DNA from 3 places in the Streptomonospora salina genome. Region 1 is predicted to be linked to each of the others. Evidence: predicted binding sites of a transcription regulator. Region 1 holds the regulator's gene; each other region holds the start of a gene.
The links. The regulator LexA, encoded in region 1, represses DNA repair genes until DNA is damaged. The targets are predictions, from matches to a motif close to TCGAACANNTGTTCGA.
Positions count from the first base shown of each region.

Region 2: the regulator LexA is predicted to act here: its motif matches at 1,832-1,847, upstream of HNR25_RS00245 (DNA polymerase III subunit alpha).
Region 3: the regulator LexA is predicted to act here: its motif matches at 1,429-1,444, upstream of HNR25_RS13965 (DUF6504 family protein).

Region 1 covers NZ_JACHLY010000001.1:4,529,763-4,533,033, reverse strand. The annotation lists gene HNR25_RS25465 (LysM peptidoglycan-binding domain-containing protein) at 343-1,014, opposite strand; gene lexA (transcriptional repressor LexA) at 1,503-2,120, shown strand; gene HNR25_RS20515 (alpha/beta hydrolase family protein) at 2,451-3,271, shown strand, end outside.
Region 2 covers NZ_JACHLY010000001.1:46,007-49,277, forward strand. The annotation lists gene HNR25_RS00230 (aldo/keto reductase) at 1-214, shown strand, start outside; gene HNR25_RS00235 (metal-dependent transcriptional regulator) at 248-955, opposite strand; gene HNR25_RS00240 (DUF421 domain-containing protein) at 1,026-1,607, opposite strand; gene HNR25_RS00245 (DNA polymerase III subunit alpha) at 1,963-3,271, shown strand, end outside.
Region 3 covers NZ_JACHLY010000001.1:3,050,535-3,053,805, forward strand. The annotation lists gene HNR25_RS13955 (STAS domain-containing protein) at 21-392, shown strand; gene HNR25_RS13960 (NUDIX hydrolase) at 558-1,028, opposite strand; gene HNR25_RS13965 (DUF6504 family protein) at 1,141-1,416, opposite strand; gene HNR25_RS13970 (TetR/AcrR family transcriptional regulator) at 1,733-2,392, shown strand; gene HNR25_RS13975 (M48 family metallopeptidase) at 2,414-3,121, opposite strand.

The DNA of each region.
Region 1 (3,271 bases):
GGCCCGGAGAGGCCGCGCCGGCGGCGGGAAGGGGGCGGACGCGCACACCGGCGGCGCACCGGGCGGATTCCCGGCACCGGACGCGGCGGCGACCGGTCGGTACCTTACTCGCCCGCGCCGCCCGCTCGGGCGCGTACACGCCGGAGCCCGGCCGGGGCCGCGGGGCGCGTGTACGGCGCATCGGGACCCGTCACCGCCGCTGTGGAGAGCGCGGTGGGATATCTCCAGGGCGGCACCGGCGCAGCTGCCGCGGCGCCGGTACAGCGGCGCCCGAATTCGGCCGGCGGCCGACAGGGCTGTCCCGGCGCGACCGGTTCGCCGGCGGTCCCGGTACGGGTCCGGTCAGAAGTCCGGCATCTCCAGCTCCTGGCCCGGTTCGAGCTCGGACTCGCCGAGACCGTTCACCCGCACGATCCTGTGCACGGTGCTGCGGGGGTCGTCGCCGGGTCGCACGCGCTCGGCGATGTCCCAGAGCGTGTCGCCGTCGCGGACGACGACGGTGGAGGGGGGTTCCTCGCGCAGAGCGGATTCGGGGGCCGCGCCGGATGCGGCGGCGCCGGCGGTGGCGGCGGCCGTGGCCAGCGCCACCAGCGCGGCGGTGGCCAGCACCGAGGCGGCGGTGCCCACGACGATGCGCCCGCGGCGGGTGAGGCGGTCGCTCCAGACCCGAACGGCGGCGGCCAGCGCCGTGGCCGGGGCGCGGGACGCCCGGGCGGGCTCGGGGTCCGGATGCACCGGCCGTCGCCGGGAGCGGTCCGGAGCCGGCTGGGCGGGTACGGCCGCGGCTTCGGCCGCGGATTCGGCGCAGCTCCACTCCGGAAGCTGCCGCTCCCAGTCGAACAGCGCACCGTTGTGCGCGCCCGGGATCGTGTCGGCCGCTGCCGCTCCGCCGAGGCGGGCGGACTCGTCGGCCGGCGGCGGCGCCTGGGCCGGCACCACCCACAGCCGGGAGCGGCGGCCGCGGCGGCCGGGCCGGGCGGCAGAGTCGGGAGCCGGTGCGTCCGGCCAGTCCACGGGGGATTCGAATGCAGCGGCGGATCGAGACGCAGACAGAGTCATGGCCACACAGCCCTCACCTTCGTACGCCAGTCCATTAGAACTAACGTTCGATTCCTACCGCATCCGCGCGAAATTTTCAGCACCATCTCGAACGTTTGTTTGATATTGCCGTGTGCACGCAGTAGCGTTGGACATGTTTCGCTGCGGTATCGGCGCTGCCACTCGACGTGGTCGCACGCGCGCTACCGCTGGCGAAGATCGATCGACGGGCCGGTCCCACGTGTCGGGGGGATCCGCCTGACGCCTGCACCGATAGCCGCATCCAGAACAACCGACCCCCGAGGAGGCCGGCCGTGCCGGAGGAGAACCACGGAACCCAGGAACCTCACGCGGGCGGGGGGTCCGTCACCGCACTCCGGTCCACTGCCGCTCCACCCGCGGATCCGCAGGACTCCGCTGACGGCGCCGAGGGAGCACCGAAGCTTACCGCCCGCCAGCAGAGCGTGTTGAACTGCATCCACCGTTACGTGCGGCAGCGCGGGTATCCACCGTCGATCCGGGAGATCGGCGACGCGGTGGGGCTATCGAGCCCGTCCAGTGTGGCGCACCAATTGAAGGTGTTGCAACGCAAAGGCTATCTCTATCGCGATCAGAACCGCCCACGCGCGGTCGAAATCCGCATTCCGGGACAGGCTCCGGTCCGCTCGTGGGACCACTTGGAGGAGACCCCCGAGGCCGACGAATCCCGGGCCACGGCGGTTCCGGTCGTCGGACGCATCGCCGCCGGCGGCCCGATCCTGGCCGAGGAGTCCATCGAGGACGTGCTCACCCTCCCCAAGCAGCTCGTGGGCGAGGGCCGGCTGTTCATGCTGAACGTGGTCGGCGACTCGATGGTCGATGCCGCCATCACCGACGGCGACCTGGTCGTCGTCCGCCAGCAGCCCGACGCCGACAACGGCGACATCGTCGCTGCACTGCTGGACGACGAGGCCACGGTCAAGACCTTCAAACGCGACGACGGCCATGTGTGGCTGCTGCCGCGCAACGACGACTACACGCCGATTCTCGGTGACGACGCCACCATTCTCGGCAAGGTCGTCACCGTTCTGCGACGCGTGTGAGGCACCGGCGGCGTCCGGTAACGAATTCGAATCGCTTCGGCACGGGCCCGTGATCCGGCTTACTGATCACGGGCCCGACACGTTTTCGGAATTCAACGGTTATCCCGCTCCCGATCCGTCCGGCGGCGCTTCGCCGCCTGGACACGCGGCGCGCTAGACCACAACGCGGCAGAAGCGCCAGGGACCAAAGGCCGGTGCCGCCACCGGTTCGGCAGCACAGCGTGTACGGGCCGAGGCGTCCCGGTCCCGCGGGCACGAAGGTCCCCGGCGCGGCCGCCGCCGACCGCGCCGGCCACAGCCCGGGGCGGACCCGGCCACTACGGTGGGACCATGCCCGTCCGCGCCGCCCTTCGCGCCACCGCCCCGTCCGTGCTCCTGACAGTCCTGCTCGCCGCCGGCTGCGCCCCCGGCGACGGATCCGGCGGCTCCGGGACCGCCCCCGAACCGCCGGGCGTCCGCCCGCAGCAGCTCCCTGTGACATTCGAGAGCGGACCCGACACCCTCCACGGCACCTTCGCGCTGCCGCCCGGCGGCGGCACGGACCTGCCCGCCGCGCTGATCGTCTCCGGAAGCGGCCCCACCGACCGCGACGGCGACAACCCGGCCCGGCCCGACGCGGGAACCAACGAGAACTTCGCGCGCGTACTGGCCGACTCCGGGGTGGCGTCACTGCGCTACGACAAACTCGGCAGCGGCAAGACGGGCATGGCCGCACGCGACGACGACGCGACGGTCGGCTACGACGTCTTCGCCGAGGAGTTCGCCGACGCCTACGCCCACCTCGCCGACCGGCCCGAGGTCGACCCGTCCCGGCTGATGGTGGTGGGCCACAGCGAAGGGGCGCTGTTCGCGCTGAACGCACACACGATCGTCGACGCGCATCCGCCCCGGGCGCTCGTCCTCGCCGCCCCGCCCGGCCGGCGCTACCTCGACACCGTCGACCGGCAGATCACCGAGCAGGTCCGCCAGGCCGAGGCCGCCGGATCCATGGACTTCGGGCGGGCCGAGGAGACCCTGTCCGACCTGCGCTACGGCATCGCCCGGATCCGCGACGGCGAGGACCTGGACGGGCTGCACCTGGCATCGGAGGTGAACCGGATCCTGGCCCCCGAGTTCGTACCGTTCCTGCGCAGGATCGACACCATGGACCC
Region 2 (3,271 bases), 4.5 Mb from region 1:
GGCCCAGGCCGCCATCGCCTGGGTCGCCGCGCGCGGCGAGGACGTCGTGCCGCTGGTGGGCGCGCGCCGGCGCGACCGGCTCTCGGAAGCGCTGGGCGCGCTGGACGTCGAGCTGTCCCGGGACGAGGTCGCCGAACTCGAAAGCGCGGTGCCTCCGGGCGCGGCCGCGGGCGAGCGCTACCCCGAACCGCAGATGCGCCAGCTGCCCGTCTGAGGCGCGGACGGCGCGGGGCGGGGCCCAGCCCGGTCAGCTCCGGCCCTCCTGCGCGGGGGCCGGGGCGATCCACAGGGCCTCGGCGGCGAGCAGGCCCAGGGCCTGCTCGCGCTGGGCGCCGGAGGTCCCGGTGCGCACGATCAGCGGTCCGCCGAAGGGCCGGCGCTCCACCAGTTCGATGCGCATGCCGATGCCGATGTCCTGCTCGGCAAGGTGGCGCAGCAGGTCGGGGTCGGAGTCGTTGACCCGCACGATGACCCCCCTGGTTCCCGCATCGGCCGCCGAAAGCAGCTGCGTCTCGCGCTCGGGGACGTCGCCCTCGCGGGTGGGGATGGGGTCGCCGTGCGGATCGGCCGCCGGGTGGCCCAGGTACGCCGCGATGCGGTCGACGAACCGGTCGGAGACCACGTGTTCGAGGATCTCGGCTTCGTCGTGGACCTCGTCCCAGGAGTATCCCAGCGCCTCGACCAGGTAGGTCTCCAGTAGGCGGTGGCGGCGCAGAACCGCCAGCGCGGCCTTGTCGCCGGTCTCGGTGAGCTGCACGTCCCCGTAGCGGCGGTGGGACACCAGGCCCAGCTCGCCGAGCTTGCGCAGCATTCCCGAAACCGAGGAGTTGGACACCGCGAGCCGCTCGGCCATCGCCGAGATCGTCACCGGCCCGGAACCGCGTTCCTGCAGGTCGTAGATGACTTTCACGTAGTCCTCGACCGAGGTGGACGGGCGCTCGGATGCGTTCTCCATGGCGGCCACGGTACCGCGCCGGGCCTGGTGGGAGGTGCTGTCGCCGCCCCTCCCCGCCGCGCGGCCGCGCTCACCCCTGCGGGCGGTCCCGCTCCAGCAGCTCCTCGATCCGCCGCAGGCGCTCATGCAGAGCGGCGGCGTCGGCGCCGGTGGCCGGGCGCCGCTCGGGGCGCATCTCCACCAGGACCGCGCCGCCGGGTTCGAGGACCACGCGCGTGGTTTCGGCGACGCTGTGCGCGCCCTGCTTCTTGATCAGCACGTCGACGTCGGAACGGCGGACGGCCAGGCGCCGCAGAGCCGCACGGTCGTAGCTGCCGTCGCGCGCCAGGACGATGGGCGTCCCGTTGAGCGCCCGCCACGTCCACGCCCGAGCCGCGGCGCTGCGCACCACCAGGGCGTCGGTGGCGAGCAGGACCACAGCGCCCAGCAGCCCGCCGACCAGGGAGTAGTCCTCACCGATGATGGCGTTCTGCACGACGTTGGCCAGCAGCAGCATCAGGGCCAGGTCCATGGTGTTGAGCTGGGCCGTGTCGCGTTTTCCCAGAACGCGCAGTAGGACGGCCAGCGCGGCGTAGACCGCGACCGTGCGGATCACCTTCTCCAGCAGCGGCACGCCGCTGACCGCCAAGTCGCTCCAGATCGCGCTCCACATGGCGGGCCGTTTCCGTTTCGGGTGCGGGGCCCGGCAGGACCCCCGGGGGCCGGAGCGCGGCGACCGGATGCGCCGGGCGGTCCGCGTGCGCCGCGCGCCGACCATCGTGGCGCCGCCACGGCCGAAACCCCCGGCGCCACGCCGCGTGCTGCCCTTTCCACGGCGACCGCCGCTGTGGTTTCGCCTGTTCATGGTTCTATCCATGATCATCCGTGCGGTATCGTTCGTACACGAGTTCGATTTCGGCCTGTCTTCCCCGGGCGCGGCACCGACTGCCCAGCCCTGGCCGCGACAACGGGGGAGCCATGGCCGCAGCACTCGTCGCCACCGCGGCGCGCCCGGAGGGCCGCCGCTGATGACCGACGCTTTCGCCCACCTGCACACCGCCTCCGCGGCGTCGATGCGCCACGGCACCGCGCCGCCGCAGGCGCTGGTCGAGCATGCGGCCGAATCGGGCATGGACATGCTCGCGCTGACCGACCGCGACGGCCTTTACGGCGCCGTCAAGCATGTGCGCGCCTGCGAACGGACCGGGATCCGCCCCGTGCTGGGGGCCGACCTGGCCGTGGCCGCTCCCGGGGGCGGCCGGGTGGTCGTGCTGGCGCGCGGCGGGCGCGGCTGGGCCTCGCTGTGCCGTCTGGTCAGCGCCGCCCACGCCGCCGGGACGCGCGGGGTTCCCGCCGTATCGCACGCGATGGTGGCCCAGCACGCCCAAGATCTGGTCGTGCTCGCCGGGCCGGAGTCCGACGTCGGTCTGGCGGCGGCCGAGCACCACATGGAGCGCGCCCGCCGGTGCCTGCGGCGCTGGCGCGATACCGCCGAGACCGCCGTCGAACTGGTCGACCACTACGGGCCCGCCCAGCACCGCCGCGCCACCGCGATGCTGCGGCTGGCCGAGGAGACCGGCACGCTGGCGGTGCTGAGCAACGCCGTGCGCTACCCCGACCGCTCCGGCGCCGAGGTCGCCCGCGTCCTGGACGAGGCGCGGCGCCGGCTTCCCGGCGGCGGGCCGCCGCCCGAGCCCTGCGGCTCCCAGGCCTACCTGAAGGACACCGCGGAGATGGCCGGTGTCGCCGAGCGCATCTGCGGCCCCGACCGCACCGCCGTGCGGCGGCTGCTGGCCCACACCCGCGCCCTGGCCGCCTCCTGCAGCCTGGATCCCGGCGCCGACCTGGGCATGGACCGCCACCACCTGCCCGAGATCCCCGGCGCCCGCGACCGGCTGTGGCTGGCCTGCCGGGACGGCATGGACCGGCTGGGCCTGGAGGGCGACGCGCGCGCCCGCGCCCGGCTGGCCCGCGAGCTGGAGGTCATCGAGCGCAAGGGCTTCTCCGCCTATTTCCTGACCGTGGCCGACATCGCCCGCCGCATCCGCGAGAACGGCATCCGCTGCTCCATCCGCGGTTCGGGAGCGGGAAGCCTGGTCAACCGCCTGATCGGGATCTCGGCGGTGGATCCCCTGGCCCATGGTCTGCTGATGGAGCGCTTCCTGGCCGAGAGCCGCACCGGCCTGCCCGACATCGACCTGGACGTGGAGTCGGCCCGCCGGCTGGACGCCTACGGGGTGATCCTGGACGCCTACCCCGATGCCGCCTGCGTGTCGATGGCGGAGACCTACCGCGCGCGCAGCGCCATCCGCGACGCGGGATCGGTGATGGGCATCC
Region 3 (3,271 bases), 1.5 Mb from region 1:
TGGGGCTGGGAGGAGTGAACGTGCAGAGGCTTGGGCTGAGTACCCGGGTCGAGAATCACAGTGTGATCGTGAGTGTCGAGGGCGACCTCGACATCGCGACCGCCGACGACCTCCACGAGCATGTCCTGTCCGCGATCGACAAGCACGGGCCGTGGCTGATCCTCGATCTGACCGGGCTGGAGTTCATGGACTCCAGCGGTCTGAACGTCGTCATCAACGCCTACCGTGCCGTCAAGGAGCACGGTGGCAGCCTTGCGCTGGCCGCGCCGAACGAACGGGTGACCAAAGTCGTCCGCCTCGTCGGCCTGCACCGGCAGGTTCCGGTCCACAATTCCGTTTCGGCGGCGGTCAACGCCATGGAGCTGCTGGAGAGCAAGCAGCAGGCGGGCTGAGCGCCCGCACCGCCATGGCCGCCCGCGCCGCGGCGCGTGGCGCCCCGGGGGTCCGGGGTCGCCGCGGTGCCGTGCACAGGAACGCATACGACACGCAGCCTCGACGGCCCGCCGGAGGCGCCGCGCGCCCCGCGTTCTCCGGTCCCGCCGAGTGCGCGGTCCGCGTTACGGGGCCGTGTAGTAGGCCTCGCCCTCCTCGCGGGCGTGGGCGATGCGGCGCATGATGCGCTCGTTCATCGCGGGCATCCGCTCCGGGGCGAACCAGCCGACCTCCAAGGACTCGTCTTCGTCGGCGTGTGCGCTGCCGCCCGCCGGGCGGCAGCGGAAGGCGATGTCCATGAACTGCACCCGGTCGCCGTTGGGATAGGTGAACGGCGGCTCGGTGACGACGCTGGCGATCCGCTCGGGAACCACGTCGACGCCGGTCTCCTCGGCGACCTCGCGGACGAGGGCGGCCGCCGGCTGCTCACCGGGCTCCAGGATGCCGCCGGGGGTGCTCCAGGATCCGTCGTCCGCCCGCCGGTGCAGCAGGACCTCCCCCGACTCCGCTATGACCACGGCCGTCACGCCGGTCAGCCAGAGTGGTTCGTGGCCGACGTGCTTGCGCAGGCTGAGGATGAACTCCGGTGTGGCCATGGCACCGAGATTACCCAGCCGGGGCGGCGACGGCGGGGCCCGCGTGCAGGTGCGGCGCGGGCTCGGTTGCGCCGCCCGGCCGTGGCGGGCGGGACGGCCGGGCGGCGGGAGGTCATCCCCACAGGCGGCGCATCGTCCAATCGCCGGTGGTGTCGTCGCAGGTGATGTCGGCGATGCTGAGTTCGCCTTCGGGCGACTCGGCGGCCACGCGGACCAGCCGTACGTCGGTGGCCGTGGCCTGAGCGCCGCCGCGGGAGGCGGGCTTGCCCGGCGACGACCACGTGCCGATGACGCGCCGGACACGGTAGGTGTGGTCGCGCCAGGCGAAGAACGCAGGGTGGCCGCCGGTGGTCGATCTGACGTCGATCCGTTCGTTGTAGAGACTCACCCGGGAAGTGTATCGAACCTGTGTTCGATCGCGCATCGGGTTCGGGCGTGTCGCGGCGGTTTCACCAGCCTAGGGCCGGTGCCGGCGCCGCTGTCGGAGTACGCGCCGCCGCGGCCGGATCGGGGCCTGCGGTCGTATTCGCGACCTGCGCGGACGTCGCCGCTTCCGGTTCCGGCCACGGCGTTCGCCGCGGCGTTGCGCGCGGACGGGTGCGCACACTGCGGCGGATCCGTCGGGGTCGTGCGCAGCGACCGACCGGATGGTATGTCTATCCTGGAAGCCGCTCCAGCATGAAGGCCGGAAGACGGGAAGACGCATGCAGAACACGGACGGCTCCGAGCGGCCGGCGACCGCACCCGACCGCAGCCTCGCGGTTCCCGACCGGCTGCTCTCGGCCGCTTCGCGGCTCTTCGCCGATCGCGGCTTCGAGCGGACCTCGGTGCAGGAGCTCGTTTCGGCCGCCGGGGTGACCAAGGGGGCGATGTACCACTACTTCACCTCCAAGGACGACCTGCTGTACGCGATCTATCAGCGTGTGCTGACGATGCAGATGGAGCGGCTGAACCGGTTCGCCGGTGCCCGAGGGACCCCGCGCGAGCGGTTGTACGGCGCCGCGGCCGACGTCGTGCACACCACGGTGGACAACCTCGACGACACCCGGATCTTCTTCCGGTCGCTGCACATGCTCTCCGACGACCGGCAGACCGCCGTGCGCAAGGAGCGCCGCCAGTACCACGAACGCTTCCGTGCCATCGTCGAAGAAGGGCGGCGCAGCGGCGAATTCCGCGCCGACGTGCCCGCCGACATCGCCGTCACCCAGTATTTCGGCGCCGTCCACCACCTCAGTACGTGGTACCACGGCGCCGGCGAGCTCACCGGCGCGCAGGTGGGCGCCTACTTCGCCGACCTGCTGCTGTCGGGCCTGACTCCGGATGAGCCGGGCGGCGCGGATCCGCCGGGGCCCGCCGTGCAGTGAGCGGGGGACGTCCGCGCGGTCTCAGAAGAAGACGCGCCCCGGGCGGGCGGGGTCGCGCAGAGCGGCCATGCGCTTGGTGTTGGCGGGGCGGCTGGACAGCAGGTTGTACAGGAGCAGGAACAGCCCGCGGTCGGTGCGCGCCCGCTCGGCCATCTCGCTCATGTTGACCTGCTCGTACAACCGGGTGCCGCCGGCGAGCAGCCGGATCGCGTGCACGCCTTCGGGGCAGTGCGCGTGCGCGTGGTCGTCGGCGGTGTACTCCATCGCCCGCGACAGCGACGGTCCCAGCAGGGGCACCAGGCGCCCCGGTGCCGTCGAGGCTCGCAGCCAGAGGGACGCGTGGCCCGCCGCGATGTGGCCCAACTGGTGCGCGACCACGAAGCGCAGAGCGTCGGGGTCGCGCACCCCGCCGCCGGTCTCGAACAAATCGCCCGGGACGACGATGTAGCGCCGCCGACCGTGGCCGGGGGCCCAGGCGCGCTGCCCGCCGGCGACCGGCCACACGTAGGCGTCGGGCGCGCACGGTAGCCCCATCCGGGCGCTGAGCAGGCGGATCGCGTGGTCGGCGGCGGGGAACTGCGTCGGGGAGATCCGCACCGACTGCGCCCGCTGCCGGGCGTGCCGCAGCCCGCTCGACGCCCAGCAGCCGACCGGTATCCCGGTGAGCACGAGCGCTGCGGCCCACAGTGCGGCGCCGCCGGGTGCCGTCCACAGGATGTGGACGGACACGGCCGGGACGGACGCGGTCACCAGCGCCGCTGCGGCAGCCAGCGGCCACTCCCAGGGGTGCCGGGAGACGCAGGGGGCGTCGGCCGGCGTCCCCGCTTCGGTGCGCGGACCGGAACCGGGCGGTGCCGGTGACGGGCGCGGCGGTACCCG